One region of the Microbispora sp. H10949 genome, then DNA from elsewhere that is predicted to be linked to it. Evidence: predicted binding sites of a transcription regulator. Region 1 holds the regulator's gene; the other holds the start of a gene.
What was found. Region 1 encodes HrcA, which represses chaperone genes, less so after heat shock. Its sites were predicted from a motif close to TTGGCACTCTCNNNNNGAGAGTGCCAA; they were not measured.
Positions count from the first base shown of each region.

Region 2: the regulator HrcA is predicted to act here: its motif matches at 6,815-6,841, upstream of groL (chaperonin GroEL).

Region 1 covers NZ_JABBWZ010000001.1:696,318-712,043, forward strand. The annotation lists gene HHX40_RS03120 (16S rRNA (uracil(1498)-N(3))-methyltransferase) at 1-101, opposite strand, end outside; gene dnaJ (molecular chaperone DnaJ) at 106-1,242, opposite strand; gene hrcA (heat-inducible transcriptional repressor HrcA) at 1,243-2,256, opposite strand; gene HHX40_RS03135 (DUF3097 domain-containing protein) at 2,433-3,248, shown strand; gene hemW (radical SAM family heme chaperone HemW) at 3,262-4,482, opposite strand; gene HHX40_RS03145 (glycoside hydrolase family 18 protein) at 4,600-5,856, shown strand; gene HHX40_RS03150 (cellulose binding domain-containing protein) at 5,906-7,573, opposite strand; gene HHX40_RS03155 (hypothetical protein) at 7,635-7,850, shown strand; gene HHX40_RS03160 (MOSC domain-containing protein) at 8,017-8,664, opposite strand; gene lepA (translation elongation factor 4) at 8,734-10,557, opposite strand; gene HHX40_RS03170 (glycosyl hydrolase family 18 protein) at 10,700-11,779, shown strand; gene rpsT (30S ribosomal protein S20) at 11,918-12,190, shown strand; gene holA (DNA polymerase III subunit delta) at 12,399-13,364, opposite strand; gene HHX40_RS03185 (hypothetical protein) at 13,618-13,908, opposite strand; gene HHX40_RS03190 (ComEC/Rec2 family competence protein) at 14,221-15,726, opposite strand, start outside.
Region 2 covers NZ_JABBWZ010000015.1:134,263-149,988, reverse strand. The annotation lists gene HHX40_RS32300 (DUF3263 domain-containing protein) at 1-107, shown strand, start outside; gene otsB (trehalose-phosphatase) at 173-994, shown strand; gene HHX40_RS32290 (hypothetical protein) at 1,005-1,613, shown strand; gene HHX40_RS32285 (hypothetical protein) at 1,673-2,263, shown strand; gene HHX40_RS32280 (alpha,alpha-trehalose-phosphate synthase (UDP-forming)) at 2,289-3,713, opposite strand; gene HHX40_RS32275 (RNA polymerase sigma factor) at 3,816-4,367, shown strand; SAM riboswitch class I at 4,464-4,603, shown strand; gene thrC (threonine synthase) at 4,618-5,886, shown strand; gene HHX40_RS32265 (MoaD/ThiS family protein) at 5,932-6,207, shown strand; gene HHX40_RS32260 (cold-shock protein) at 6,464-6,664, shown strand; gene groL (chaperonin GroEL) at 6,949-8,571, shown strand; gene HHX40_RS32250 (GbsR/MarR family transcriptional regulator) at 8,670-9,368, opposite strand; gene HHX40_RS32245 (serine hydrolase domain-containing protein) at 9,627-10,856, shown strand; gene HHX40_RS32240 (GNAT family N-acetyltransferase) at 10,867-11,289, opposite strand; gene HHX40_RS32235 (HelD family protein) at 11,303-13,288, opposite strand; gene HHX40_RS32230 (hypothetical protein) at 13,467-13,772, shown strand; gene HHX40_RS32225 (DNA repair helicase XPB) at 14,300-15,726, opposite strand, start outside.

The DNA of each region.
Region 1 (15,726 bases):
AGGCGGCGCACCGACGCGGCGTGCCGCCCCTCGGGCCCGTCGAGGACGATCGTGTCCCCGGTCTCACCGGCCGCCTCCGACAGGAACACGGGAACGCTCACGGCCTCACCGGCCGTTGAAGGCGTCCCGCAGGCGGGAGAAGAAGCCCTGCTGGCCCGGGGAGAACTTGCCGGGCGGCCGTTCCTCCCCGCGCAGCTTCGACAGCTCCCGCAGGAGTTCCTCCTGCTGCGGGTCGAGCTTGGTCGGCGTCTCGACGTTCACGTGGATCAGCAGGTCGCCCCGGCCGGTCTCGTTGAGCCGCTGGATGCCCTTGCCGTACAGGGGGATGACCTGACCGGCCTGGGTGCCGGGCCGCACGTCGATGGCCTCCGCGCCGTCGAGGGTGTCGATCGACAGGACGGTGCCGAGCGCGGCGGCGGTCATCGGGATCTGGACGGTGCAGTGCAGGTCGTCGCCCCGGCGTTCGAAGATCTGGTGCGGCCGCTCGACGATCTCCAGGAACAGGTCGCCCGGAGGGCCTCCGCCCGGCCCGACCTCGCCCTCGCCCGCGAGCTGGATGTGCGTGCCGTCCTCGACGCCGGCCGGGATCCGCACCTTGATCGTGCGCCGGGTCCTGACCCGTCCCTCGCCCGAGCACTCCATGCAGGGGTGCCGGATGACGCTGCCGTACCCGCCGCACTGGGGGCAGGGGCGCGACGTCATGACCTGGCCCAGGAACGAGCGGGTGACCTGGGAGACCTCGCCGCGCCCGTGACACATGTCGCAGGTGTCGGGGTGGGTGCCGGACGCCGCCCCGGAGCCCTGGCAGACGTCGCAGACCACGGCCGTGTCGACCACGATCTCCCGGGTGGTGCCGAAGGCGGACTCCGCCAGGTCCAGTTCGACCCGGATGGTGGCGTTGCGGCCGCGGCGGGCACGCGAGCGGGGACCCCTCGCGGCGCCGGCGGAACCGAAGAAGGCGTCCATGATGTCGCTGAACGGGAAGCCCCCGCCGAAGCCGCCCGCCCCGGCCGGCCCGCCGCCACTCGCGAACGGATCGGCGCCCATGTCGTACATGCGGCGCTTGCCCGCGTCGGACAGCACCTCGTACGCCTGGTTGATCTCCTTGAACCGCTCCTGGGTCTCCGGATCGGGGTTGACGTCCGGATGCAGCTCACGGGCGAGACGGCGATACGCCTTCTTGATCTCTTCCTGGCTGGCGTCGCGCCGGACGCCAAGGGTCGCGTAGTAGTCGTTGGACACTTATGACCCCGCCAGGATCTGGCCCACGTACCGCGCCACCGCGCGCACCGCACCCATCGTCACCGGATAGTCCATTCGTGTCGGGCCCAGCACTCCAAGCCGGGCCAGTTCCTTGTCGCCCGAACCGTATCCGGCGGCCACGATAGAGGTGCCGCGCAGCCCGCTGTAGGGATTCTCGGATCCGATTCTGACGGTGAGTTCGGACAGCCCGCCGGTCTCGCCCAGCAGGCGCATGAGCACGACCTGCTCCTCCAGCGCCTCAAGCACGTCACGCAGGCCGACGCTGAAGTCGGCGCCCGCCAGATTGGCCGTACCGCCGAAGACGATCTTCTCCTCGTGCCGCTCGACGAGCGTCTCCAGGAGCACGGACATGATGGTCGCCACCACCGGCCTCTCCTCCGGCGGCAGCCGTTCGGGGATGCCGGCCACGGTCTCGGGCACCTGAGAGAGCCAGCACCCGTCGAGGCAGCCGTTCAGCACGGAGCGCAGGTTCGCGATCCGGTCCTCGGCGAGCGCCTCGGGCAGATCGACCACCCGCTGCTCGACCCGCCCGGTGTTCGTGATCAGCACCAGCATGACCCGGCGCTCCGCCAGCGGGACGATCTCCACGTGGCGGACCGACGACCTGGTGAGCGAGGGATACTGCACGACGGCCACCTGCCGGGTGAGCTGCGCGAGCAGCCGTACCGTGCGCATGACGATCTCGTCGAGGTCGACCGCCCCGGCGAGGAACGTCTCGATGGCCCTGCGCTCCGCCCCCGACAACGGCTTGATCTGCGACAGCCGGTCCACGAACAGGCGGTATCCCTTGTCGGTCGGGACCCGCCCGGCGCTGGTGTGCGGCTGCGTGATGTAGCCCTGCTCCTCCAGCGCCGCCATGTCGTTGCGGATGGTCGCCGGGGAGACGCCGAGGTTGTGCCTGTCCGCCAGGGCCTTGGACCCCACCGGCTCGTTGGTGGACACGTAGTCCTCGACGATGGCGCGCAGGACGGCGAGCTTGCGGTCGTCGAGCAATGTGTCACCTCCCTGTGCCCTGGAAACACCGACTCTGGCACTCTGTGTTCCCGAGTGCCAAGTGTACGGCTACCACCGCTCGGCGTGCGATAACGAGCAGACGATCAGGGGCAACACGCCGTGAATCCGGGCGCAACCGGCGGGCTGGCGGCCCGGGATTTGCTAGCGTTCCCCGCATGTACGGGCGGGACGTGCTTTCCGGAGACTGGCGGCGGCCACGGCGGGGGCAGATCCCCGAGATCCCGGCCGAGCCCGACCTCGTGGTCGAGGACGCCGAGGGCCGTTTCTGCGGCGCGGTGGTGGACTGCGACAAGGAGGCCGTGACGCTGGAGGACCGCTTCGGGCGGCGGCGGGTGTTCCCGCTGACCCCCGCCGGGTTCCTCCTCGACGGCAGACCGGTGACGCTGGTCCGTCCCCAGGCCCGGCCGTCCGGCCCGTTGCGGAGCGCCTCCGGGTCGATCGCGGTCGAGGGGCTGCGCGCCCAGGTCGCCAAGGAGAGCCGCATCTACGTCGAGGGCGTCCACGACGCCGCGCTGGTCGAGAAGATCTGGGGACACGACCTGCGCGTCGAGGGGGTCGTCGTCGAGTTCCTGGAGGGCGTCGACGACCTGCCCGCGATCGTCGGGGAGTTCGGCCCGGAGCCGGGCAGGCGGCTGGGCGTGCTCGTCGACCACCTGGTGCCCGGTTCCAAGGAGAGCCGCATCGCGGCCCAGGTCTCCGGCGCGGACGTGCTCGTCGTGGGGCACCCCTTCGTGGACATCTGGCAGGCGGTCAAGCCCCGGGCACTCGGCATCCAGGCGTGGCCGGACGTGCCGCGCGGCGTGCCCTGGAAGGAGGGCGTGATCGCCGCGCTGGGCTGGCGGATGGACCCCCAGGAGGCGTGGCGGCACATCCTCGGCCGGGTCACGACCTACGCCGACCTGGAGCCGGAACTGCTCGGCCGCGTCGAGGAGCTCATCGACTTCGTCACCGCCCCTGATCAGCCGGACTGAGGGATCAGCCGGATCAAGGGGTCAGGTCGCGTACGACGGCGTCGGCGAGGAGCCGGCCGCGCAGCGTGAGGACGGCCCGGCCCGCCTTGAACGCCTCGGTCTCCAGCAGCCCGTCCCCCAGCGCCCGCGCGCAGGCCGTACGCGCCTCGGGGGCGAGGTCGGCGAGCGGGAAGCCCGAGGCGAGGCGCAGCTCCAGCATGACGCGCTCGACGGCCCTGTCCTCCGCCGTCAGCACCTCCCGGGCGTGCGCCGGGGAGGTCCCGTCCGCCAGGCGGGCGGCGTACGCGGCGGGGTGCTTCACGTTCCACCAGCGGGTGCCGCCGACATGGCTGTGCGCCCCCGGGCCCACCCCCCACCAGTCGCCGCCGGTCCAGTAGAGCAGGTTGTGGCGGCAGCGGGCCTCGTCCCCCGCCGCCCAGTTGGAGATCTCGTACCAGCTCAGGCCCTCGGCCGTCAGGGTCTCCTCGGCGATGAGATAGCGGTCGGCCGCCACGTCGTCCTCGGGCATCGGCAGCTCGCCGCGCCGGATGCGGGCGGCGAGCCGGGTGCCGTCCTCCACGATCAGGGAGTACGCCGAGACGTGGTCGGGACCGGCCGCCAGGGCGGCCTTGAGCGAGGCCCGCCAGTCGTCGTCGCTCTCCCCCGGCGTGCCGTAGATCAGGTCGAGGTTGACATGCTCGAACCCGGCCGCGCGGGCCTCCCGTACGGCCTCGGCGGGCCGGCCGGGGGTGTGCCGCCGGTCGAGGACGGTGAGGACGTGCTCGCCCGCGCTCTGCATGCCGAAGCTCATCCGGGTGAAGCCGCCCTCCCGCAGCTCCTTCAGGTAGGCCGGGTCGACGGACTCGGGGTTGGCCTCGGTCGTCACCTCGGCGCCCGGCCGCAGGCCGAACTCCTCGCCGACGGCGTCCAGGATCCGTACGAGGTCGGCGGCGGGCAGCAGGGTCGGCGTGCCTCCGCCGAAGAAGACGGTCTCGACCGGCGGCGCGGCGTCCCCGAGCACGCGCCGGGCCAGCCGCACCTCCTCGATCGCGGTGGCGGCGTAGTCCCGCTGCGCGGCGCCCGGCCCCAGCTCCGCGGCCGTGTAGGTGTTGAAGTCGCAGTAGCCGCAGCGCGTCGCGCAGAACGGCACGTGCACGTAGAAGCCGAACGGACGGGAGCCGAGCCCGTCGAGGGCTCCGGGCGGCAGCGCGCCGCTCGCGGGGACGGGATCGCCGTCGGGAAGCACGGAAGGCACGCCTCCAGTCTGCCGTCACTCGCGCGGTGCCGTTGACGGGGTGATCGGAGGGGTCTACGATCGGCGCAATTTACAGGAAACTTTCCTATAAATTGTGCCCGGGAGGCCGGCGTGCTCATGAGAAGGACCCTCGCCGTGGCGGTCGCCGCCACCCTGGCCGCCGGGCTCGCGCCCGCCCAGGCCCAGGCCACGACGGGCGGGGACCGCTACAAACGGGTGGCGTACTTCATCCAGTGGGGGGTCTACGGCCGGAATTTCCACGTGCGTGACGTGGACGCCAGCGGCGCGGCGGCGAAGCTGACCCATCTCAACTACGCCTTCGGCTTCGTCGGCCCCGAGGGCACCTGCTACTCGGCCGATCCGTGGGCCGACTGGCAGCGCCCGGTGCCCGCCGAGCAGAGCGTCGACGGCGTGGCCGACGCCGACGACCAGCCGCTCAAGGGCAACCTCGGCCAGCTCAGGAAGCTCAAGGCCCGCCACCCCGGCCTCAAGGTCCTCATCTCCATCGGCGGCTGGACCGGATCGAAGTACTTCTCCGACGCCGTTCTCACCCCCGCCTCCCGGGCCCGGCTCGCCGCCTCGTGCGTCGACCTGTGGCTCAGGGGCGACCTGCCCGGCCTGCCCGGCGGCGCCGCCGCCGGAGTGTTCGACGGCATCGACCTCGACTGGGAATGGCCCGGCTCCTCCGGAAACGACGGCAACGTCATCCGGGCCGAGGACAAGCAGAACTTCACCCTGTTCCTGGCCGAACTCCGCCGCCAGATGCGGGCCCACGACCGGCGCGCCGAACTCACCGCCTTCCTCCCGGCCGCCGCCGCCAAGATCGACGCCGGTTTCGAGGTGAAGAAGGTCTTCGGCCTGCTCGACTTCGCCACCGTCCAGGGCTACGACCTGCACGGGCCGTGGGAGAACCGCACCGGGCACCAGGCCAACCTGCTCACCGACCGCCGCGACCCCGGCCCGGTCAAGTACAGCGTCGACCAGACCGTACGCGACTACGTCGGCCGCGGGGCGCCCGCCCGCAAGATCGTCGTCGGCGTCCCCGCGTACGGCCAGGGCTGGACCGGGGTCACCTCCGGCGGCGACGGCCGCTACGCCCCCGCCGCCGGCCCCGCACCCGGCACCTGGGCCGCCGGCAGCGACGACTACAAGAACCTCGCCGGCAAGCCCGGCAGGCGCTACCGCGACCTGCTCACCGGCGCCCTGTGGCTCTACGACGGCAACGAGTTCTGGTCCTACGACGACCCCGCCGTCATGCTGCGGAAGGCCGCGTACATCCGCCTCAAGGGCCTCGGCGGCTCGATGCTGTGGTCCATCGACCAGGACGACGCCAAAGCCTCCCTCACCTCCGCCCTCTACTCCGTCCTGCGGTGATCCGGCCTGGGGAGGGGTCACCCCCTCCCCAGGTCGTGACGTCAGGAGGTCAGGGGCTGGTGCAGGTGGCGGTGGGGGTAGCCGCGCTGCCGTTGGCGGTGAAGCCGAACGTCGTGGACGCGCCCGCCGCGATCGAGCCGTTGTAGGACTCGTTGGTGACCGTCACCGAGGAACCGGACACACTCTGCCGGCCGTTCCACAGGCTGCTGATGGTCTGGCCGCCCGGCCAGGTCCACTTCACGGTCCAGCCGTTGACCGCCGAGCTGCCCGCCTGAACCGTCACCTCGGACTGGAAGCCGCCGCCCCAGCTGTTGATCGTCTTGATCGTCGCCGAGCATCCGCCGGGAACCGGGGACGTCGACGGCGAGGCCGACGGGCTGGCGCTGGGACTCACGCTCGGGCTCGCACTGGGACTGGCACTGGGGCTGGCGCTCGGGCTGGCACTGGGGCTGGCACTGGGGCTGCTCCCGGGACTGCTGACCCGGTAGACCACGGTGCCGTGCGCCGGAACGCTGGCGGAGATCGTGCCGCTCGTGGTGCTGGTCGCGTTGGTCCAGGCGTCCGTCAGCGTCACCGTGCCGCCGGACTTGCCGATGGCGGAGGTGGTCGTCGAGACCGTGGTGGTCGAGCCGCCCTGGTTGAACAGGGCGACCGCGACGTCGCCGTTGGCGAGCTTCTTGGCGAGCACGCGCCGGGTGCCGTCGTTGGACACCTGGGTGGCCTGCAGGCCCAGCGAGTCCTGGTTGATCGCGATGAGGTTCTTGTTCTTGAGGATCGTCTGCGTCGCCGAGTCCATGGAGCGGATGTCGTTGCCCGCGATCAGCGGGGAGGCCATCATCGCCCAGAGCGCGAAGTGGCTGCGCATCTCGGTGTCGTTCATGCCGCCCCGGCCGATCTCCATCATGTCCGGGTCGTTGAAGTGCCCGGGACCGGCGTACGAGGCGAGCGGGACGGTGACGTTCACGATGTTCTGGATGCCCATGGGATAGCCGTTGGTCTGGCCCGTGTCCCACTTGTTCGTGATGTCCTCGGTGGTGCGCCACATGTTCGCGACGTCGCCCCAGTTGCGCTGGGGGCCGGTCTTCGAGTGGATGCTGTTGGGGTTGATGCTGTAGACGATCGGCCGGCCGGTCGCCTTCAGCGCGTCGCGCATCTTGGCGAACGTGGCCACCTGGTCGTTGATCGTGCCGTTCGGGGAGCACCAGTCGTACTTCAGGTAGTCGACGCCCCACGCCGCGAACTGCCGGGCGTCCTGCGCCTCGTGGCCCTGGCTGCCGGTCGCGCCGGGATAGCTGTTGAAGTACTGCGCGCAGGTCTTGTCCACGGGCACCTGGTAGATGCCGAACTTCAGGCCCTTGTTGTGCAGGTAGTCGCCGAGCGCCTTCATCCCGCTGGGGAAGCGGGAGGGGTCGCCCTGGATGTTGCCCGCCGAGTCGCGGTTGGGGTTGAACCAGCAGTCGTCGACCACCACGTACTGGTAGCCGAGGTCACGCAGGCCGCTGTTGACGATGGCGTCGGCCATCCCTCTGATCAGCGACTCGTTGATGTTGCAGCCGAAGGTGTTCCAGCTGTTCCAGCCCATCGGCGGGGTCCTGGCCACCCCGTTCTCCAGTGCCTGCGCCGGGCTCACGGTGGTAAGCGCCACGGCGCCCGACGCGAGGGCCAGCGCCGCCGTGACGGCGGGGACCAGCGTCGTGCGGATGCGTTTCCTGTCCATCGGCATCGCTCCTCAGCGGGTGCGCTTCAACTGACGGGGATGTTAGCGTTAACAACCGCCCGTGATCGTCGCCGATCACGTGCTGGCCATTGCGTATCCCATTGGCGAAGATCCGGTGGCGGCCGCGGACGGCGCCACGGCGCGGAGCCAATCCCATGCGCGGGGAACGGTCAAGACACCCGTGTGCGCGATGCCGGGGCACGAGCCGGGCCGCACCGGCCTGATCTGGGCGCGGGAGCCCGAGGCGGGCCGCCCGGCCGTGGAGCACCGGCTGTAACTTTCACCTCCCGACCGTCCGGCGAGAGGTGACCGGTTCACGTGCTCGCGCGCCCGCTGTCACACCGTACGGCCGAGGCAGGCGAGGAGGCGCCGACGCGCGGGCGGGCAGGCGACCGGGCCGGAGAGGTGGGGATGAGGGCCCGGCGATCAGGGCGCGGTGGTGATCAGGAGGCGGGGGCCTCGGTGCGGCTTCCGAGCACGCGCTGGGCGACCCTGTCCCACTTGTCGCTGCGGCCGGGCTGGGCGAGGATCCGCCGCAGCAGGTCCCCGTCGCCGTGGTAGGCCCGGAACGCCTCGCCGATGGTCACGCCGTCCGCGGGCCGGTCCAGCACCTCGATCTCGTCGCCGGCGCCGAGTTCGCCCTCCTCGATCACCCGGAAGTACGCTCCCGTGCGGCCCGCCTCGGTGAAGCGCCTGACCCAGCCGCGCTCGTCGAGCCAGTTCCGGAACACGACACAGGGGATGCGGGGATAGGTGACCTCCAGGACGGCGGTGCCGACCCGCCAGCGCTCGCCGAGGAGCGCCCCGGTCAGGTCGGCCCCCGATGTCGTGAGGTTCTCCCCGAACCGGCCGTCGCGCAGGTCCCGGCCCATCCGGGGCTCCCACCAGTCGTAGTCCTCCCGGGCGTACGCGTACACCGCCTGGTCCCGGTGCCCGTGGTTGGCGGTGTCGGCGCGCTCGTCCCCGGCCAGGCCGTTCCCGTGTACGGCGACACGCCCCTCGGCGCGGCGCTTGTCGATGGCGGTACGCCGGAGGTCGCCGGCCCATTCCGCGTCGACGGCCCGGCCCACGTTCACAGAGAGGATGCGCATGGCCAAACGTTAACGGATGGTCATGTTTCCGCGCGATCCCATTAAGTTGTCATGAAACCAGACAGGGAGTTACTTCTTGGTCTTGTCCGGGGCCTCGGAGGAGAGGGCGGCGACGAAGGCCTCCTGCGGGACCTCCACGCGGCCGACCATCTTCATCCGCTTCTTGCCCTCCTTCTGCTTCTCCAGCAGCTTGCGCTTCCGGCTGATGTCACCGCCGTAGCACTTGGCGAGGACGTCCTTGCGGATCGCGCGGATGTTCTCACGGGCGATGACGCGGGCGCCGATCGCGGCCTGGATCGGGACCTCGAACTGCTGCCTCGGGATCAGCTCCTTGAGCTTCTTGGCCATTTCCACGCCGTAGGCGTACGCCTTGTCGCGGTGGACGATGGCGCTGAACGCGTCGACGGTCTCGCCCTGGAGCAGGATGTCCACCTTGACCAGGTCGGCCGCCTGCTCGCCCGACGGCTCGTAGTCGAGCGAGGCGTACCCCCGGGTCTTCGACTTGAGCTGGTCGAAGAAGTCGAAGATGATCTCACCGAGCGGCAGCGTGTAGCGGATCTCGACCCGGTCCTCCGACAGGTAGTCCATGCCCTGGAGCTGCCCGCGGCGGCCCTGGCACAGCTCCATGATCGCGCCGATGAACTCGGCCGGCGCGAGCACCGTGGCCTTCACCACCGGCTCGTAGATCTCGCCGATCTTGCCGGCCGGGAACTCCGAGGGGTTGGTGACGACGTGCTCGTTGCCGTCCTCCATGATCACCCGGTAGATGACGTTGGGCGAGGTCGAGATCAGCGACAGGTTGAACTCGCGCTCCAGCCGCTCCCGCACGATCTCCATGTGCAGCAGGCCGAGGAAGCCGCAGCGGAAGCCGAAGCCGAGCGCCGCCGAGGTCTCCGGCTCGTACACGAGCGCGGCGTCGTTCAGCCGCAGCTTGTCGAGGGCCTCGCGCAGCTCGGGATAGTCGTCGCCGTCGATCGGATAGAGCCCCGAGTAGACCATCGGCTTGGGATGCTCGTAGCCGCCCAGCGCCTCCGCGGCGGGCTTGAGCGCGTTGGTGACCGTGTCGCCGACCCGCGACTGGCGCACGTCCTTCACGCCGGTGATCAGGTAGCCCACCTCGCCGACGCCGAGGCCCCGGTCGGACGGCATGGGCTCCGGCGAGATGACGCCGATCTCCAGCAGCTCGTGCTGGGCGACCGTCGACATCATCAGCACGCGCTCACGCTTGGACAGGTGCCCGTCCACCACCCTGACGTACGTCACCACACCCCGGTAGGTGTCGTACACGGAGTCGAAGATCAGCGCGCGGGCGGGGACGTCCGGGTTGCCGACGGGCGCCGGGACGTGCTCCACGACGTGGTCGAGCAGCTCCTTGACGCCCGCACCGGTCTTGCCGGACACGCGCATCACGTCGCCGGGGTCGCAGCCGATGAGGCCCGCGATCTCCTCGGCGTACTTGTCGGGCTGCGCGGCGGGCAGGTCGATCTTGTTGAGCACCGGGATGATGTGCAGGTCGGCGTTCATGGCCAGGTAGAGGTTGGCCAGCGTCTGGGCCTCGATGCCCTGTGCCGCGTCCACGAGCAGGATCGCGCCCTCGCACGCCTCCAGCGAGCGCGACACCTCGTAGGTGAAGTCGACGTGTCCCGGTGTGTCGATCATGTTGAGGACGTGGCCGTTCCAGGGCAGCCGCACGGCCTGCGACTTGATCGTGATGCCCCGCTCCCGCTCGATGTCCATGCGGTCGAGGTACTGCGCACGCATCGACCTGTCGTCCACGACGCCGGTGAGCTGCAGCATGCGGTCGGCGAGTGTCGACTTGCCATGGTCGATGTGCGCGATGATGCAGAAGTTGCGGATCAACGCGGGGTCGGTCTGGCCAGGCTGAGTGCGCACCGGAGTCCGTTTCAACAGGGTGTGGTCATACAGGTTTCGAGTGACTGCTGGTCGATCGGGCCGCCCTCGCCTCGCGCTCGGCGGGCCCTCTCTCGGCTGGCGGACCAGCCACCCTCCATGGTGGCATGTCCGGGTGCTTGCCTTGACCACCAGACGGACCATCAGACGCGTTCTCCGCTGGACCGCCCTCGTCGCGGCCGTTCCGCTCGCGCTCGGCCTCGCGGCGGCGGCCGCGCTGCGCGTCCAGTTCGCCGGGACACCCGCCGCCTGGACGCGGACCACCGGGCACGACGCCCTGTGGATGGGCCACGCCTGGGTGGACGGCCGCCGCACGGAGGCCGACGTCCGGGCCCTCGCCGTACGGCTGCGCGCGAGCGGGATCAGGGACGTGTACGTCCACAGCGGGCCGTTCAAGTACGACGGGACCCTGCCGCCCGACCGCTACGCCAACGCCGGAAATTTCCTGAAATGGTGGCGCAAGAATCTGCCCGGTGTCCGGGTGTCGGCCTGGCTCGGCCAGACGGTCAACGACAACGGGAAGGCCCACCTGAGCCTGGCCGACGCGGCGGCGCGGGCCCGGATCGTGGCGGGCGCCCGTGACCTTGTCACCCTCGGCTTCGACGGGATCCACTACGACTTCGAGCCGGTCTCCGACGGGGACGGGCCGTTCCTCGGCGTGCTGCGGGAGACGCGGCAGGCCATCGGCGCCCGGCTCCTGTCGGTCGCCACCCAGCAGATCGAGCCGCTGACCGGCATGCGCGCCCCCACCGCCCTGGCGATCGGACACGACAAGTACTGGACGCCGGACTACTTCCGGCAGGTCGTCGGCCTGACCGACCAAGTCGCGATCATGACGTATGACTCCGGGACGCCCCTGCCGTCCCTGTACGGCGGCTACGTCGCACGGCAGACCTCGCTCGCCCTCGATCTCGTGCCCGAGGACAAGACCCTCCTCATCGGGGCTCCGGCCTACCACGACCACGGCATCGCGTACCTCGACTATGCCGAGAGCGTCGAGGCAGCGGCCGAGGGCGCCCGGCTGGCGCTCGGCGAGCACGGGCCGCGCACCGAGTTCGGCCTGGCCCTGTACGTCGACTTCGCGGCCACGGAGGAGGACTGGAGGGAGTACGAGACCGCCTGGGTGCGCGGAGGAGCCGGAGGAGGATCCGCCGAGTCGCTCGGGCGGGCCGATGTGCGGACCACGGCCGTCGTGCCGCGATAGCATGAACACAGGGCGGCCCGCCGTCGCGGATTTGAGCGATGGCCCGGGCTGTTGGTATCCTGTCCAACTGCGTGTGGCGCGCCCTCTCACGAGCCCGCGCGCCCCATCCGACCAAGACTTAACACTGAGGCTTTCTTCGTGGCGAACATCAAGTCCCAGATCAAGCGGAACCGGCAGAACGAGAAGCGCCGGCTGCGCAACAAGGCCGTCAAGTCGTCCCTGAAGACCGCGGTCCGCAAGTTCCGCGAGGCTGCCGACCAGGGCAACGTGGACGACGCCCTCGTCGCGCTCCAGGCCGCGTCCCGGCAGCTCGACAAGGCCGTCAGCAAGGGCGTGATTCACAAGAACCAGGCCGCCAACCGCAAGTCCGCGATCGCCAAGCGCGCCGCGGCTCTGCAGGGCGCCAAGTAGTTCCGCACCGAGCGCACGCCGCATCTTCCCTGATCGGGAGATGCGGCGTTTTCGCGTTTCCGGCGCCCGCCCTTCGCGCGCCTTCTTCCCCCGGTGACGGCAGTTTCGCCCGGTGCTGGCAGCTTCGCCCCGTGACGGCCGCTTCGGGCGGTGACGTCGGCGTCGCGCTGGGGCGGGGGTCGCTCGATCGGCTCTGCCCGCGAGTGCGTCAGCGGGCGGTGCGGCTGGCGACGATCGTGTGGATGGCCTTCTCCAGCGCGTACCCCGGGTCGGCGCCGCCACCCTTGACCTGCTCGTCCGCGACGGCGACCGCCTGGAGGGCCGCGGAGATGCCGTCAGGGCCCCAGCCGCCGAGCTGGCGCTTCACCCGGTCGATCTTCCACGGCGGCATGCCCACATGACTCGCGAGCTGGCCGCCGCGGAGATTGCGGGGCGCGCCTCCCACCTTGGCGAGCGAGCGCAGGCCCCCCGCCAGGGCGCTGACGATCAGCACCGGAGCAACGCCCGTCGCCAGGGCCCAGCGGACCTGCTCCAGCGCCTCACCCAACCGGCCTTCCACGGCCAGATCCGCGATCGTGAAACCGCTGACCTCGGCCCGCCCCCGGTAGTACTTCGCGACCGCCGCCTCGTCGATGTTCTTGCCCTGCGTGTCGAACGCGAGCTGGCCGCACGCCGCCGAGAGCTCCCGCAGGTCGCTGCCCACCGCGTCGAGCAGCGCCTGCGCGGCGGCGGGCGAGATCGTGCGGCCCTCCCTGCGGACCTCGGCCTTGATGAAGTCGAGCCGCTCCCCCGCCTTGGTCGGCTTGGCCACGGTCACGACGTCGGCGCCCGCCTTCTTCACCCCGTCGACCAGCGCCTTTCCCTTGACCCCGCCGGGATGGGCCAGCACCAGCACCGCCTCGTCGGCCGGGCGCGCGGTGTACTTCACCACCTCGGCGACGACGTCCTTGGGCAGGTCCTGCGCGGCGCGGATCACGATGACCGACCTGTCGCCGAACAGCGAGGGCGAGGTGAGCCCGGTCAGCTCCCCGGGCTCCACCTTGCCCCCCTGGAGGTCGTGCACCTCCGCCCCCGGGTCCTCGGCGCGGACCGCCGCCACGACGGCCCGGACCGCCCGATCGACCAGGAACTCCTCGTCGCCGACGACCAGGGTCACGGGTGCTGCGTTCGCCATGGCACGCAGCATGCCACGCCGGCCCGGCGCCGGCACACCCGGCGCCCGGCGCGTTCGCCGCGCCATCCGCCGTCTGGGGGGCACACCCGGCGCCCGGCGCGCTCGTCGCGGCCCCGCATCGGCCGTCCGGCTCACGCCCGATGGGAGCGAGCCGGGCGGCCGGGCGACGAGCGCCCCGCCGCGGCCGTCACCGGAAGCCCCCCATCGGCGTCACCGCCGGCATGGCCGGGTCCGCCCGCCGAGACGCTCGATGCTAGCCCCGGGTGGCCGCGGTGCGACTCCGGGCCTGGCCGGCCGGGGTCTGGGCCGGCGTCTGGGCGGCGGTCTCCCTGGCCTTCTCGCGCTCCTCCATCTCCTGCGTCCGGCGAGCTGTCCTGGAGAGGTCCTCCAGCTCGTGCGCGGTCTCCTGGAACTCCTGCGCGGCCTCCCTCGTCATCCTGCCGACGAGCCTGCGGCCGCGAAGAGCCATGTCCTCGTAGACCTCGTTGGCTTTGGCGATGGCGTAGGGGCCCACGCCGGCGAGGGCGCAGAATGGCTTGGACATCGTGATCCTCTTGACCGGTGTCGTCACTTGGTCACTCTCCGTTAAGGTCGCTCTGGCGAGGCTGCTCGGTTCCGTCTGTCTTGGTCAGGGGAGGAACGGCACGTCCTCATCGGCAGGCGGAACGGGCCGGTGCTCTCCGGGTTCCGCCGCCGGGGCCATGCCTGGAGTGCGCGCCCGCTCCCCGACAGGCGAGCGCACACCGGCACCATCCCCGCACTCGTCCCAAGGACACCGGGCAGGAAAGCAAGCGCGGATCAAAGAGCGGTGTCGAAGGCCGCCGCGGCACAGCCGATGTCCAGCCGGCAGGTGGGGTCATCTGCCGCGTACGACCACGGCGAGACGACCGTGGTCGGCGACGACTGCGATGTCTCCCGACAGGTCCGTGCGATAGGGGCGCATGCCGAGGCCGCGCAGGCGGCGGAGCGTCACCTGGGCGGGGTGCCCGTAGTCGTTGACCGCGCCGACGCTGACGAGGGCGGCCCGGGCACCCGTGGCGGCGAGGAACGCCGGCGCCTGCCTGGACGATCCGTGGTGGGGCACCTTCAGCACGTCCACCCGGGGGACGCCACTGCGCAGCAGGGCCTCCTGCGCCTCCGTCTCCAGATCCCCGGCGAGCAGAGCCGCGCCCAGGGGCGCTCCCTGGTCCCCTCGCACCCCCGATGCGCCCTGGACCTCCCGTGCGCCGCCTGCCTGTGCCGCGCCTTCCTGTGCCCCGCCTTCCTGTGCCTCACCTACCTGCACCGCGCCTTCCTGTGCCCCCTCCGTCGCAGGGGTGACCAAGGCTCCTGGCTCCCCCGGGGGGCCCTCGGGCTCTCTGACCGTGTGGGCTGTGGCCGTTCGCGGCGGGCCTGACCAGCGCACGAGCAGCACGACACTGGCGTTGTTGGCGATGGAGCCCTCTCCGGTGCCCTGGGGCGCGGTGCCGGGCTCCGGCGCCAGCACGGTGATCTCGGTGGGCCCGAACCGCCACCGCATGCCGCGCACGGCCCGCCACTCCGGGATCCGGGCCGCCTGGAGTTGCCGGGAGACCCGGCCCGCCTCCCCTTCGGGCACCCGGCCCGGGCTGACCACCACCGCGCCGACCGCCCGGCCCCGCAGCACGCCCGGGAGCCCGCCGACATGGTCGAGGTGCGGATGCGTGAGGATGACGAGCGGCACCTGCCGCACGCCGAGGGCACGCAGGCAGCGGTTGGCGAGGCCGGGTGCCGGTCCCGCGTCCACCACCACCGCCCGGCCGGGACCGGCGGCCAGCACCAGGGCGTCTCCCTGCCCCACGTCGCAGGCGACGAGCAACCATCCGGGCGGCGGCCACGGCGAGACCACCGGCACGGCCACGAGAGCGGTGAGCAGCGCCCCCGCCGCGAGCGCGGCCGCGAAGCGCCTTCGCGCGCGGCCCCGGAGGACGACCCAGCCCACCAGGGCCACCGCCGCCAGCGCGGCCAGGCCCGGGGCTCCCCCCGGCCACTCGGCGGTGGCGAAGGGAAGGTCGGCGGCCCGCCGCGCCACGGCGATGATCCAGCCGACGGCCCATCCGGCCGGACGCACCAGCAGCCGGGCCAGGTCCATGCTGATCGGGGCGGTCACCGCGGCGGCGAACCCCAGCACGGTCGCCGGGGCGACGGCGGGTTCGGCGAGCAGGTTGGCCGGGACCGCGGCCAGGTCGAGCCGCCCGGACATCAGCACCAGCAGCGGCGTGACCGCCACCTGCGCCGCGACCGTCACGGCCAGCGCCTCGGCGAGCAGCCGGGGCATACGGGGCATGCGGCGCTCCAGACGATCCCGCCAGCGCGGCGCGAGGACGAGGATGCCGCCTGTGGC
Region 2 (15,726 bases), on a different contig from region 1:
GGCCGGAGGCGCTGGAGCACGACCCCATGCTGGTCAAGCGACTGCGCCGGATGAGGGCCGGCCGGCGGCGTGACCGCTCCGCCCGCAGGTTCGGCATGCACCCCTGAGACACCCGCTCACCGTCCCCGCACGGCGCGCCGAAGCGTCCCGACCACTTCTCCGGAACGAGGCCATGACACTGCCCGCGCACCCAGGACTCGACGCGATCGTCGCCGACCCGGCAGGCGCCGTGATCGGGCTCGACTACGACGGCACGCTCTCCCCGATCGTCCCCGACCCCGCCGCCGCCCGCGTGCACCCCGCGGTGCCGGGCGTGCTGGCCGCGCTCGCCCCGCTCGTACGCGCCGTGGTCGTCGTCACCGGCCGGCCGCCCCTGACGGCCATCGGCCTGGGGGAGGTCCCCGGCGGGCCGTCGCTCGGGGACGTGCCCGGCCTGGTGATCCTCGGTCACTACGGCCTCGAACGCTGGGAGGACGGCCGCGTGACCGCCCCGCCACCGCCGCCGGGGCTCGACCTCGTACGGACCCGGCTGCCCGATCTCGTGGCCGGGCTGCCGGGCGCGTGGATCGAGGACAAGGGCCACGCCGTCGCCGTGCACACCCGGCGGTGCGCCGACCCCGCCGCGGCCCTGGAGGAGTTGCGCGGACCGGTCGCGGCGCTGGCCGGGGAGGCCGGGCTCGCGGTCGAGCCGGGCCGCATGGTGCTGGAACTGCGGCCCGGCGGCATGGACAAGGGCCGGGCGCTGTCGGCCTTCCTCGCCGAGCGCGGCGCACGCTCGGTCATGTTCGCCGGCGACGACCTCGGCGACCTCGCGGCCTTCGCCGCGGTCGAGGAGGCCGGCCTGCCCGGCGTACGGGTGTGCAGCGGGTCCGCCGAGGTGACCGAGCTGGCGGAACGCGCCGACCTGGTGGTGGACGGCCCCGACGGCGTGGTGGCCCTCCTCGGCGACCTGGTGGAATCGCTTGGCAAGCGGTCTGCAAGCGGGCAGGTCTAACGTTCCGGACATGAACCGGAAGACCATCCCGGCCGGGCTCGCCGTGCTGACCGCCGCCCTCGCGGCCGCCACCCTGGTGGCTCCCGCGGCGGCGTCCGCGAGCGACCTCGGCGGCACCAGGCAGGTACACCTGCGCAAGGGCCTCACGCTCACCATCCCCGCCTCGTGGCGGGTCGACGCCGTCCGCACGGACTGGACCCGCGTCATCACCGGCTCGTGCCCCACGCGCGGCACCGCGGACTACGGCTTCCGCGACTCGGGGTGCCACAGCTTCTGGGTCCTGGGTCCCAAGGCCATCAAGATCGGCCATGAGCTGTTCAACGCGTACACGCCGGACGGGCCGTTCTATCCGGCCACCGACGTCGGGCCCTGCCCGGTGCGGAAGAACCTCTACATCGGCCAGACCAAGCTCGTCGCGAAGGGGCTGCGCCAGGTCGGGCCGGGGCACAAGGCCTACTACCGCGACTGGGCGGGGCCGTGCGTGACGATGACGAAGTTCAAGGTCAAGGCCCACTTCCACCAGCGGGAGTGGTTCCTGCCCACGTCGAAGATCCTGATCGTCGACCAGTGGAACACCCCCGGCCTGGACGGGACCCTCAGGAAGGCCACCTGGCACTGACCTCTCGCCGGCATCGCCCCGCAAGTCGTCTCCAAGTGGCCTGGCCTACCGTAGGAGACATGATCGGAAAGACCATTGCGACCGCGGCGGCCGGGCTGGCCGTGCTGACGGCCACCCTGGCGGCTCCTTCCGCGGCGTCCGCGAGCGGCACCAAGCAGGTCCACCTGCGCAAGGGCCTGACCCTCACCATCCCCGCGTCGTGGAAGGCGGTCCAGGCCGGCACGGACTGGACCCGCGTCGTCACCGGCTCGTGCCCCAGTCTCGGCACCATGGACTTCGGTTTCCGTGACGCGGGGTGCCACGGCTTCTGGGTGCTGGGCCCGAAGGCCCTCAAGATCGGCAACCACACGTTCCAGTCCTACAACCCCAGGTACGGGTTCGATCCCGCGACCGACGTCTCGGTCTGCCCGAGGACCGTCCGCCTGTACAAGGGCACCATGAAGCTCGCCGGCAAGGGGCTGCGGAAGGTCGGGGCGGGTCACCGAGCGGACTACCACGCGTGGGCGGGGACCTGCGTCGACAAGAAGTTCAGGGTGAAGATGCGCTACAGCCAGCGCGAGTGGTATCTGCCCACGTCGAAGATCCTGATCGTCGACCAGTGGAACACCCCGGGCCTGGACGGGATCCTCAAGAAGGCCACCTGGAACTGAGCGCCGCCGCCGTCGCCGGTGCGTCTCAGCGCAGCGCGGCGATCTGGTCGTCGAACCAGCGCCGCGGCGGCAGCGCGGTGGCCGCCTCCCGCAGCCGCAGGCCGCGGTCGAGGCGCTCCTCCTCCGGCAGCGTCAGCGCCTCGTGCAGCGCCGCCGCCGTGGCGGTGACGTCGAACGGGTTGACCAGCAGGGAGTCGGCGCCGAGCTCGGCCGCCGCGCCCGCCTCGCGGGACAGCACGAGCGCGCACCGGGGCGACAGGATCGGGCCCTCCTTGGCCACCAGGTTCATGCCGTCCCTGACGGGGTTGACGAGCAGCACGTCGGCCAGCCGGTACGCCGCGAGCGAGCGCGGGTAGTCGTCGTTGACGTTGAGGATCAGCGGGTCCCAGTCCTCGGTGGCGTACTCGTCCTCGATCTCCTTGGCGCACCGCTGCACGGCCGCTGTGTACTCGCGGTACTCCGGCAGGTCGTGCCGGGAGGGGTAGGCGAACGCCAAATGGACCACCCGTCCGTGCCACTCGGGATGGCCCTCCAGGAACTCCTGGTAGGCCCGCAGGCCGCGGACGATGTTCTTGGACAGCTCCGTGCGGTCGATCCGCACGATCAGCCTGCGGTCGCCGACGTGGTCCCTGATCGCCGCCATGTGCGACTCGACGTCCGGTTCGGCCGCCCGCGCCCGCAGCGCGTCGCCGTCCACCCCGAGCGGGTGCACGCCGATCCGGGTGGTCCTGCCGCCCCAGGTCACCGTACGGGCCGCGTGGTCCACCCGCGCCCCGAGCAGGGCGGCGCAGCAGTCCATGAAGGCGCGCGCCCAGCGGGCGGTGAGGAAGCCGGCGTGGTCGGCGCCGAGGATGCCCGACAGCACCTCCGCCGCGACGTCCTCGGGCAGCAGCGCGAAGTACTCCGGCGGGGCCCAGGGCGTGTGCGAGAAGTGGCCGATGCGCAGGTCGGGCCGCTCGACCCGGAGCATCGCGGGGGTGAGCGTCAGGTGGTAGTCCTGCACCATCACGCGGGCCCGGTGCGTGGCCTCCTCCGCCAGCGCGAGCGCGAACGCGCCGTTGTAGGTGCGGTACGACTCCCACTCACGCGCGAACCGGGTGCCGAACTCGGGGGAGAAGGGCGTGTTGTAGAGCAGGTGGTTGACGAACCACAGGGTCGAGTTCGCCACCGCGTTGTAGGCCCGGTGGAAGACCGCGGGCGGGATGTCCAGCATGCGGATGGGCCCCGTCTCGAACGCCCGGTCGAGCCGGCCCCCCGGCGCCTGCCGCACCGCCCCGCGGTCGCCGTCCGACAGCGCCGCGCAGACCCACAGCACGTCGGTGTCCCTGACCACGTCCGACAGCCCGGACACGAGCCCGCCGCCGCCCCTGCGCATGGTCAGGCCGCCGTCCTCCGACAGGGTGAAGGACACCGGGCCCCGGTTGGACGCGATCAGGACGGAGCTGCTCATTGGGGTTTCCCCTCGATCAGAGCGGGCGCGCATGCCGGAAGATTAATAAAAGCGGACCTCCATCAATAGGATGTCAACCGATCGCGGGAGGGCTGGAACGGGATGGCACTGGACGACGTCACCGAGGAGCTGGCCGGATCGGCCGCCCGGGGAGATCACCGCGCCCTCGGTGAGCTGCTGCGGCGCATCGAGCCCGACGTGCTGCGGCACTGCGAGCGGCTACTACCGTACCGGCAGGACGCGGAGGAGGCGGCGCAGGACACGCTGCTCGCCGTGGCCCGCAACATCGCCCGGTTCGAGGGCCGGGCCAAGTTCAGCACCTGGCTGCACATCGTGACCGTGAACTGCGCCAGGACGACCTACCGGTCGCTCAAGCGGCGCTCGTCCGAGCAGGCGGAGGAGCTGCCCGAGCAGCGGCCGGACCCGCGGCGGGTGAGCGTCATCGCGGGGTCGCGGCTCGACCTGCTCGACGCGATGGAGGCGCTGGAGGCCGAGCGGCCCGACCTCGCCCAGGCGCTCGTGCTGCGCGACATCTGCCAGCTCGACTACTCCCAGGTCGCCGACCAGCTCGGCATTCCCCTCGGCACCGTCAAGTCCCGGATACACCAGGCGCGCAAGTACGTGCAGAGCGCGCTCGGCGAGGCCTACGGCTGATACAAACCGTCTCGCCATCCGAGACGGCGGAACGGACACAGGGGACGCCGGGGTACAGTGCTGGAGGACCTTTTTCGAAGGTCCCACAACTGAAGATGCTCATCCAGAGGGGTGGAGGGACCGGCCCTGCGAAGCCCCGGCAACCTCCCCGGTGTCGAACTCGTGCCCACGAGGCCCGGCCGGGACAGGTGCCAATTCCGGCTCGCGGCCAGGGCGGTCGCGAGCGAAGATGAGGGAAAGGCCTCGCTTCATGGCGCACATCAGCACCGCGACCCCCACCACCGCCACCGACTTCGGCCCCGCCACCGGTCTGTCCTGCCGCGAGTGCGGCGCCCACTACGACCTCGGCCCGGTCTTCGCCTGTACGGAGTGTTTCGGCCCACTCGAGGTGGCGTACGACTTCGGAGAGGTCCGCCGGGAGGACATCGCGGCGGGCCCGGCGAACATCTGGCGGTACCGCTCCCTGCTTCCCGTCCCCGCCGGGGTGGCGGACAAGCCCAACCTGCAGCCCGGCTGGACCAAGCTCGTGCGGGCCGACCGGCTGGCGGCCGAGCTGGGGCTGCGGTCGCTGCACGTCAAGGACGACTCCGGCAACCCGACCCACTCCTTCAAGGACCGGGTCGTCGCGATCGCGCTGGAGGCCGCGCGCACCTTCGGCTTCCACACCCTCTCGTGCTCGTCCACCGGCAACCTCGCCGGCGCGGTGGGCGCCGCGGCGGCCAGGGCCGGGCTGGACTCCTGCGTCTTCATCCCCGCCGACCTGGAGCCGGCCAAGGTCACCATGGCCGCCGTGTACGGCGGCCGCCTGGTCGCCATCGACGGCACCTACGACGAGGTGAACCGCTTCTGCTCCGAGCTCATCGGCGACGAGCTGGGCGAGAAGTGGGGCTTCGTCAACGTCAACCTCCGGCCCTTCTACGCCGAGGGCTCCAAGACGCTGGCGTACGAGATCGCCGAGCAGCTCGGCTGGCGGCTGCCCGAGCAGATCGTCGTCCCGGTGGCCTCCGGCTCGCAGCTCACGAAGATCGACAAGGGCTTCCGCGAGCTGATCAAGCTCGGCCTGGTCGAGGAGCGGCCGTACCGGATCTTCGGCGCGCAGGCCGAGGGCTGCTCGCCGGTCTCCCGCGCGTTCAAGGCCGGGCAGGACGTGGTGCAGCCGGTCAAGCCGGACACCATCGCCAAGTCGCTGGCCATCGGCAACCCGGCGGACGGGCCGTACGTGCTCGACATCGCCCGCCGTACGGGCGGCGCGGTGGAGGACGTGAACGACGGCGAGGTGGTCGAGGCGATCCGCCTGCTGGCCCGGACCGAGGGCATCTTCGCCGAGACCGCGGGCGGCGTCACGGTCGGCGTGCTGCGCAAGCTCGTGCGCGAGGGCCGCCTCGACCCCGAGGCCGAAACCGTAGTGCTGAACACCGGCGACGGTCTCAAGACACTTGACGCGGTGGCCGAGCAGGCCCGTCCAACCGCGGTCATCCGTCCCTCCCTCGACGCCTTCCGTGCGGCATTCGCCAACTGAAAGCGTTATCACAGGCCCATCGGCAGCAACGAAAGCGAGTGAACAATGAGCGTTTCCGTGCGGATTCCGACGATTCTGCGGACGTACACCGACGGCGTCGCGGAGGTAAGCGGGGAGGGGGGAACGCTCCGTGAGGTCCTGCAGAAGCTGGATGCGGACTATCCGGGCATCGGAGGTCGAATCCTGGATGAGACGGGCAAGATCCGGCGTTTTGTCAACGTCTATGTCGGAGAAGAGGACGTCCGTTTCGCCGATGGGCTGGACACCGCCACGCCGGACGGGGTACAGATTTCGGTCATCCCCGCCGTCGCCGGGGGCTGAGCCGCGACACCGCCGCCGGGCACCTGACATGCACTTCTCTCGCCGGGGAAGTGAGATGTCGCCAGAGCGAATGGTGAAGCTCTCAACCTTTCGGTAGAAAAGTGAATAATCGTCTGTACCGCTTTGAGCGAACGCGCCGTAGTAGTTTGCGGATTGACTCTGTTGTTCTACGCCTTGACACGGGTATGGTCGAAGACGATCGACAAAACCGGGGGCTTCTTGGGTGTGGTCCCCAGCCCAGCAAGAGGAGTCGGAAGTGGCGCAGGGCACCGTCAAATGGTTTAACGCGGACAAGGGCTACGGCTTCATCGCGGTAGACGGTGGGAAGGACGTGTTCGTCCATTACTCGGCAATCATGATGGACGGCTACAAGGCCCTCGAGCAGGGTCAGCGGGTTGAGTTCGACATCACGCAGGGGCAGAAGGGCCCGCAGGCGGAGGCCGTACGGGCCGTCTGATCCCGTCAAGCGACCATTGGAGGCCCGGTCCGCGTTCCGCGGGCCGGGCCTTCGGCTCGTCCGGGCTCGTCCGGGTGTTCGGGAACCTCGTCCAAGCTGGTCAGAGTGGCTTCCGCTTGCACTCTCGGGGGTAGAGTGCTAAATACTTGTTTGGCACTCTGAGGTCGAGAGTGACAACAACCGGGATCGGGGCGATGGGGCTCGCGCAGGGATAGCGGGTCCACGCCGTCGCGGGCGTCGGCTCGGTCCGTTGAAGACACCCTGCTACTGGGAGGTCTAGCCTAATGGCAGCCAAGATGATCGCGTTTGACGAGGACGCCCGGCGCGGTCTCGAGCGCGGTATGAACCAGCTCGCCGACGCCGTGAAGGTGACCCTCGGCCCCAAGGGCCGCAACGTCGTGCTGGAGAAGAAGTGGGGCGCCCCCACGATCACCAACGACGGTGTCTCCATCGCCAAGGAGATCGAGCTCGAGGACCCGTGGGAGAAGATCGGCGCCGAGCTGGTCAAGGAAGTCGCGAAGAAGACCGACGACGTCGCCGGTGACGGCACGACGACGGCCACCGTGCTCGCCCAGGCGCTGGTCCGCGAGGGTCTGCGCAACGTCGCCGCCGGCGCCAACCCGATGTCGCTGAAGAAGGGCATCGAGGCCGCCGTCGAGCGCGTCAGCGAGGAGCTGTCGAAGCTCGCCAAGGACGTGGAGACCAAGGAGCAGATCGCCTCCACGGCCTCCATCTCCGCCGCCGACCCGGAGATCGGCGCGCTCATCGCCGAGGCGATGGACAAGGTGGGCAAGGAAGGCGTCATCACCGTCGAGGAGAGCAACACCTTCGGTCTGGAGCTGGAGCTCACCGAGGGCATGCGCTTCGACAAGGGCTACGTGTCCGGCTACTTCGTGACCGACCCCGAGCGTATGGAGGCGGTCTTCGAGGACGCCTACATCCTCATCGCCAACCAGAAGATCTCGGCGAACAAGGACCTGCTCCCGCTGCTCGACAAGGTCGTGCAGTCCGGCAAGCCGCTGGTCCTCCTCGCCGAGGACGTCGAGGGCGAGGCCCTGGCGACCCTGGTCGTCAACAAGATCCGTGGCCTGTTCAAGTCCGTGGCCGTCAAGGCCCCCGGCTTCGGCGACCGCCGCAAGGCCATGCTGCAGGACATCGCGATCCTGACCGGCGGCCAGGTCATCTCCGAGGAGGTCGGTCTCAAGCTGGAGAACGCCACCCTCGACCTGCTCGGCCGCGCTCGCAAGATCGTCGTCACCAAGGACGAGACCACGATCGTCGACGGCGCCGGTGACGCCGAGCAGATCTCCGGCCGCGTGAACGAGATCCGCGCCGAGATCGACCGCACCGACTCCGACTACGACCGCGAGAAGCTCCAGGAGCGTCTCGCCAAGCTGGCCGGCGGCGTCGCCGTCATCAAGGCCGGCGCGGCGACCGAGGTCGAGCTCAAGGAGCGCAAGCACCGCATCGAGGACGCCGTCCGCAATGCCAAGGCCGCGGTCGAGGAGGGCATCGTCCCCGGCGGTGGCGTGGCCCTGCTGCAGGCCGGCGCCAACGCGTTCGACAAGCTGGAGGTCAACGGCGACGAGGCGACCGGCGCGGCGATCGTCCGCAAGGCGCTCGAGGAGCCGCTGAAGCAGATCGCCGTCAACGCCGGCCTCGAGGGCGGCGTCGTGGTGGAGAAGGTCCGCAACCTGCCCGCGGGCGAGGGCCTCAACGCCGCGTCCGGCGAGTACGTCAACATGTTCGAGTCGGGCATCATCGACCCGGCCAAGGTCACCCGCTCGGCGCTGCAGAACGCGGCGTCCATCGCGGCCCTGTTCCTCACGACCGAGGCCGTCATCGCCGAGAAGCCCGAGAAGGAGAAGGCCCCCGCCATGCCCGGCGGCGGCGACATGGACTTCTGAGTCCTGCTCTCCCGCTTCACCAGGAAGGGCGGTTCCCCCTCGGGGGAGCCGCCCTTTCCCTTGCGCCCGGTCTCCCCACGTGTATGGGCGCCGGGCGGTCAGCCCTGCCGCCACTGTTTCAGGACCTGCCGGAAGGCCTCGCTCACGAGGGCGAGAAGTTCGGCGGAGGACCCGAAGCGGGCGCCCGCCGGGGTCGTGGCCCCGAGAATCCCGGCTCCGCGCCGTGACGCGGCCGCCAGGGCCTCGTTCATCCGCAGAGAGGCGAGGATGGACCGCACCCAGATCTCGTCGTCGATGACATAGCGTTCACGCCGCGCGCCGGGAACCCGCTCCCGCCTGAGCATTCCCTGCTGTTCGAGGAAGGCGACGGCGTGCGAGACCGACGCCGGGCTGACGCGAAGCCGCTCAACCAGGTCGGCGGCGGTGAGAGCGCCGGAATCGGTGACGTACAGGCAGGTCAGCACCCTGGCCTCCATCCGGGGCAGCCCCTGCTCCACGAGGAGGGCGGTGAAGGACTCCGTGAAGTCCCGCACCGCCTGGGGATCACGCCCATGGCCGCCGTCGGGGACCGGCGGCGTCGGCGGCTGTGCCTGCCTGTGGCGGCGCGCCCGGTGCCGCGTGGCCTCGTGCGCCCGGTCTGCCCCGTAGTCGTCCGGTCCGCCGTTCCGGGTGACCTCCCGCATGATGGTCGAGGCGGGGCGTCCCAGCCGCCGGCCGATCTCCGCGTATCCGAGTCCCTCGGCCAGCCCCGCGGCGATGTGCTGACGGTCCTCGTTGGTGAGTCTGCCTCCGGGCACGGCAATCGTCTCCTGTCTGCCGGCATGCGCGGCTCCGCGCCCGCACACCCGCCGCACAGTATGCATTCACCCTGAGCCCATTGCAAAGCATGGGCCGTCCACCTATTGCATTCAGTGCCACAGTCATTGCAATAAAGGGCAGTGACACCTGGTCTATCTGGGCGTTCTTCCGGAAAGTTTGTTGACTACTTTGTGAATGCAATGTAGCTTTGCGAGCGTTCAGGGATTCGCGAACAACGCTGGATAGGGCGGTTCATGATGGGAAACGGCAACGGCGGCTTCTCCGCGGCGGGGCTGCGCAGACTGCGCGAGGTGCTGGCACGGCACGTCGACTCGGGACGGATTCCCGGGCTCGTCGCCCTGGTCGGCCGGGGCGAGGAGACGCACGTCGAGGCGATCGGGACGATGCGCCACGACGGCGGCGCGCCGATGCGCCGCGACACGATCTTCCGGATGGCCTCGACGTCCAAGCCGGTCTCCGTCGCGGCGGCGATGGTCCTGCTCGACGAGTGCCGGTTGCGGCTGGACGACCTGGTGGAGCAGTGGCTGCCGGAACTGGCCGACCGGCGGGTGCTGAAGCGGATCGACGGCCCGCTGGACGACACCGTGCCGGCGCGGCGGCCGATCACCGTACGCGACCTGCTCACCTCCACGTTCGGGCTCGGCATGGACATGACGTCGCTCGGCACCCCGATCATGGGCGCGGTCTTCGAGCAGGGGCTCACGCCCGACCTGCCGGTGCCGATGCCCGAGCCGGACGAGTGGATCCGCCGTCTCGGCACGCTTCCGCTGATGCACCAGCCCGGAGAGCGCTGGCAGTACCACATCAGCAGCGATCTGCTCGGCGTGCTCGTCGCCAGGGTCACGGGCCGGTCGTTCGAGACGTTTCTGCGGGAACGCGTCTTCGAGCCGCTGGGGATGAAGGACACCGGTTTCCACGTGCCCGCCGACAAGATCGACCGGCTGCCGACCCTCTACGCCCCCGACCCCGGGACCGGAGAGTTCACCGTGTGGGACGAGGCCGAGGGGGGCCGGTGGAGCCGGCCTCCGGCGTTCCAGGGCGGTGGCGGGGGGCTGGTCTCCACCGTCGACGACTACCACGCCTATTTCCGGATGCTGCTGAACGGCGGGAGGCACCGGGGCGAACGGATCCTGTCCCGGCCCGCCGTCGAGCTGATGACCACCAACCGCCTCACTCCCGAGCAGAACGCCGCCCGCACCGCCATGGCCGCCGACAACGTCCATGTGTCCTTCGGCCAGGGGCAGCACGGCGGCTGGGGCATGGGGATGGCGGTGCGCACCTACCGTGGCGACTACGCGTCCGTCGGCCAGTTCGGCTGGGACGGCGGAAGCGGCACCTCGACCTATGCCGACCCGGACGAGCAGCTCACCGGAATCCTGCTCACCCAGGTCGGGATGTCGACCCCGGACTCGGCGCGGCTCATCCACGACTTCTGGACCACGCTCTACCAGGCGATCGACGACTGATCCCCACGGCTCAGGTGAGGCGCCTGACCCAGCGGGCGCAGTCGGTCTGCATCGTGTATCCCGCCGCCGTCCAGGCGTGGTGCGCCAGGGCGTTGTCGTTGAGGACCATCGCGTCGACCCGGAACGCGCCGTACTTCCGGAACCGCTCCTCGGCGGCCCGGATCAGCTGCGATCCGATGCCCTTGCGCCGCTCGGAGGGGTCGACGGCGAGCCGGTAGAGGCTCGCCCGCCAGCCGTCCCAGCCCGCGATGAGCGTGCCGACCACGCGGCCGCCGATCTCGGCGATCAGCAGCGCCTCGGGATCACGCTCGACCAGCGCCGCGACCTTGGCGGCGTCGTCGTGCCGGTCGGTGTTCTCCGCGGCCTCCAGCCAGAACCGCAGCACGGCGTCGACGTCGCCGGGACCGCCGTACCGCAGGGTGACCTCGCTCATGCCGGCTCCTCACTCATGTCAGCTCCGGGGGCAGATCGTGGGCGTGCAGGATGGTCAGGGACGTCACGGCCCGGGTGAGGACGACGTAGAGGCGGGCGAGCCCCCGGTCCTCGGCGGCCACGATGCCGGCGGGCTCGGTCACGATCACGTGGTCGTACTCCAGGCCCTTGGCGAGCGTGGCCGGCACCAGCAGCACCCGGTCGTCGCCCGTCGCGTCGGGGCCGAGCACCGTGTGCGGCACGCGGGCGGTGTCCAGTGCGGCCGAGAGAGCCGGTACGGCCGCGTCCGCCGCGATCACGCCGATCGAGCCCTCGCGGTCCAGCGTCTCCCGCACGGTCTCCGGAAGGGCCGCGGCGACGTCGGGCACCTGCCGTACGGACAGCGACCCGGCGCCGGGACGCAGGGAGCGGGGCGGGGCGAGATCGGGCGCGACGGAGGGCAGCAGCCGCGCGGCGAAATCGAGGATCTCGCGGGGCACGCGGAAGCCCAGCGTGAGCTCGGTGACCTCCCCCGAGGGCTGGCCGAGGTGGTCGAGCACGGTCTTCCACGACCGCGCCGACCAGGGCGTGGTGCCCTGCGCGAGGTCGCCGAGCACGGTCGCCGAACCGGTGCGGCAGCGCCGCCCGAGCGCGCGCAACTGCATGGCCGACAGGTCCTGCGCCTCGTCCACCACGAGGTGGCCCTGAGAGGGGGTGCGCTCGATGAGGTCGCCGAGTTCGTCCAGGAGGGCGGCGTCGGCGGCCGTCCACTTCGCCGAGCGGTGCGACTTGTACGGCTTGGGCCACAGCAGCAGTTCCCGCTCCTCCGCGGAGAGGTCCGACCGGGCGGCCTTCGCGAGGAACTCGGCGTCCGACAGCAGGCGGTGCAGCACCTGCTGAGGGGTCAGCCTGGGCCACACGGCGTCGAGGACGGCCCTGACCGGCTTCGAGCGGGCCACCGCGTCCTGTGTACGGTCGTCGGGAGACTCGCCGCGGCGCTCCATCTGGACGAGCACGGCGTGCGCGAGCCGCTGGGCCAGCATCGCGCGGCCCGGGCCGTACCTCGTCGTGCCGCGCAGCGAGGCGACGATCTCCCGGACCTCGTGGTCGGGCACGCGGTAGCGGTTCACGCCCTTGGTGACGAGCACACCCTCGACCGGCTTGACGACGTGCAGCCACAGGCCGCGGCGCAGGACCTCCGCCATCCGGGCGTCGCCCTTCACGGCCGCCACCGCCGCGTCCTCGGGATGCGCGTGCTCGCCGAGGACGCCCGCCACGGTCGTCTGGTCGACCTTCACCTCGCCGAGAGCCGGGAGGACCGAGGAGATGTACGCCAGGAAGGCGCGGTTGGGGCCGACGATCGTCACACCCGACCTCGCCAGCTTCTCGCGGTGCGTGAACAGCAGGTAGGCCGCGCGGTGCAGGCCGACGGCGGTCTTGCCGGTGCCGGGGGCGCCCTGCACGCAGACGGTCACGCCGAGGTCCGCGCGGACGATCTCGTCCTGGTCGGGCTGGATGGTGGCGACGATGTCCCGCATGGGGCCGGTGCGGGGCCGCTCGATCTCCTCGGTGAGGAGCCTGCTCTGCCCGAGCGTCCGGCCGTCCAGCGGTTCGTCCTCGTACGCCGTGAGGTCGCCGCCCTGGTAGCCGAACCGGCGGCGCAACGCGACGCCCATCGGGTCGGACGGGCTCGCCTGGTAGAAGGCGCGGGAGATCGGCGCGCGCCAGTCGATGACGAGGGGCCGGCTGCTGTCGTCGTGGACGTGCCGGCGGCCGACGTGGATGGTGTCCGGCAGGTCGTCGCCGGCCGACCGGTCGAGGCGGCCGAAGAACAGAGGTGTGTCCGGGTGGTCCGCCAGGGCGGCCACGCGCTGGTCGAGCAGGCCCTGGAGCACCTGCTGCGACACCCAGTCGCCGGCGGCGTCCGCGGACAGCGACTGCGCGTGTTCACGCATCGCCCGCAACGCGGCGCGGGAGGCCGCGAGATGGGCGCGCTCGGCTTCGAGCACATTCTCAGGCATGCGAAAACTCCTCCGTACACGACGAGGGCAGGACCGAGGACTGAAGACGGGCAGCGGACAGGACGGAGGCGGGAAGGACGAGAGGCGGAAGGACAAGAGCTTAGCGACGGGCGCCCTGATGCCGAAACGGTATTTCTCTAGCGTGTCGCCGTCGGCCTGCCTGGGTATCTCTACGCGGGTGACGCGCACGTCGGTTCCTCCCGCGATCCTGGCGGCGGTGAGCCTGTTGCTCGCCACGCTGTGGGGCTTCGCGGTCTTCGGCGGCTGGAGCCGGCCGGCCTTCTGCGCCGGTCTGGAGCCATCGCCGGACTGCGCGGATCGGCTGGCGCCGGTGGCCTCGCTGTCCGAACTGGTCGCGCTCGTCGCGGCGGGGACGATGGGATTCGCCTGGTTCGCCCGTCGCGAGTCCCTGTACGGCGTGGCCGTGGCGGCGTGGATCGCGGCGCTGGCGGTCCTGCTCTTCGGCGGCCTGGCCGTTCGCTGAGCCGCCGCACGCGGGACGCCGGGGCCGGGGGCTTCCGGATGCACGGCGTTCCGGGTTGTCCGTTGCCTGGACCGCCGGAGGCTCCGAGGTGCTGTGCCCCGGACGCCTGCCTGGTGCGTCGGCGCGCCGGGGCACCCTGTTGCCGAGGGTGCCGGGCGCGGTGCTGCTCAAACGCGGTGCTGCTCAAACGCGGTGCTGATCAGGCGCGGTGCTGTCGGGGTGCTTTATTGCTGTATGTCGCGTTTATTTAGCGCGTTCTGTAGCGACTTGCTCACACACCGAAGAATTGGTAACACTTCCCGCTTTTTACCGACAAACCAGGGACAAGGTGAAAAATGCGCATATTGCGTGATTCGCCGTACTGAGTGGGTATTGCCGCCATCACGGCACCGTGATGTCGGTACAGGCGCGAGGGGGTGATGTGGTGACACGGCCCGCAGGCATTTCCTGGATCTGACAGGCGTCCGTCGATCTTCACCGTGGACGTGCTCCCGGGGAAGCGTGCCCCGGGACACGGCGTCCACCGGTCACCTCGCCGGGTCCTCCTGGCCCACGTCGTCGGCGTCGATGATGTGATAGGCGTACCCCTGCTCGGCCAGGAAGCGCTGCCGGTGCGCGGCGAACTCCTGGTCGACGGTGTCCCGGCTGACGACGGAGTAGAACAGCGCGCCCCCGCCGTCCGCCTTGGGACGCAGCACCCGGCCGAGCCGCTGGGCCTCCTCCTGGCGTGAGCCGAACGTGCCGGAGACCTGGATCGCCACGGCCGCCTCGGGCAGGTCGATGGAGAAGTTGGCGACCTTGGAGACCACCAGCACCTGGATCTCCTTGTCGCGGAACGCCTGGAACAGCCGCTCGCGCTCCTTGACCTTGGTCTCTCCCTTGATGACCGGCGCCTCCAGGTGCTCGCCCAGCTCGTCGAGCTGGTCGATGTACTGCCCGATGACCAGCACCTGCTCGCCCTCGTGCCGCCGCACCAGCGCCTCGGTGACCCGGATCTTGGCGGGGGTGGTGGAGCAGAACCGGTAGCGCTCGTCGCTCTCGGCCATGGCGTAGGCCAGCCGCTCGTCGTCGCGGAGCGTCACCCGGACCTCGACGCACTCGGCCGGGGCGATGTAGCCCTGGTTCTCCATCTCCTTCCAGGGCGCGTCGTACCGCTTGGGCCCGATGAGCGAGAAGACGTCGCCCTCCCGGCCGTCCTCGCGCACCAGCGTGGCGGTCAGCCCGAGACGACGGCGCGCCTGCAGGTCGGCGGTCATCCGGAAGATCGGCGCGGGCAGCAGGTGGACCTCGTCGTACACGACGAGCCCCCAGTCGCGGGCGTCGAACAGTTCCAGGTGCCGGTACGTGCCCTGCCTCCGGGTGGTCATGACCTGGTAGGTGGCGATGGTGACCGGGCGGATCTCCTTCTTGGTGCCGGTGTACTCCCCGATCTCGTCCTCGGTCAGCGAGGTGCGCCGCAGCAGCTCCTGCTTCCACTGGTGGGCCGAGACCGTGTTGGTGACCAGGATCAGCGTGGTCGCCCGCGCGTGTGCCATCGCCGCCGCGCCCACGATCGTCTTGCCCGCGCCGCAGGGCAGCACGACGACGCCGGAACCGCCGTGCCAGAAGGCGTCCGCCGCCTCCTTCTGGTACGGCCGGAGCTCCCAGCCGTCCTCGCGCAGGTCGATCGGGTGAGCCTCGCCGTCGACGTATCCGGCCAGGTCCTCGGCCGGCCAGCCGAGCTTGAGCAGCGTCTGCTTGATGTTGCCGCGCTCGGAGGGGTGCACGGTCACCGAGTCGGCCCCGAGGCGGTCCCCGACCAGCGGCTGGATCTTCTTGGAGCGCAGCACCTCCTCCAGCACCGCGCGGTCGCTGGTGGCGAGCACCAGGCCGTGCACGGGGTGCTTCTCCAGCCGCAGGCGGCCGTACCGCGCCATGGTCTCCGCGACGTCCACGAGCAGCGCGTGCGGCACGG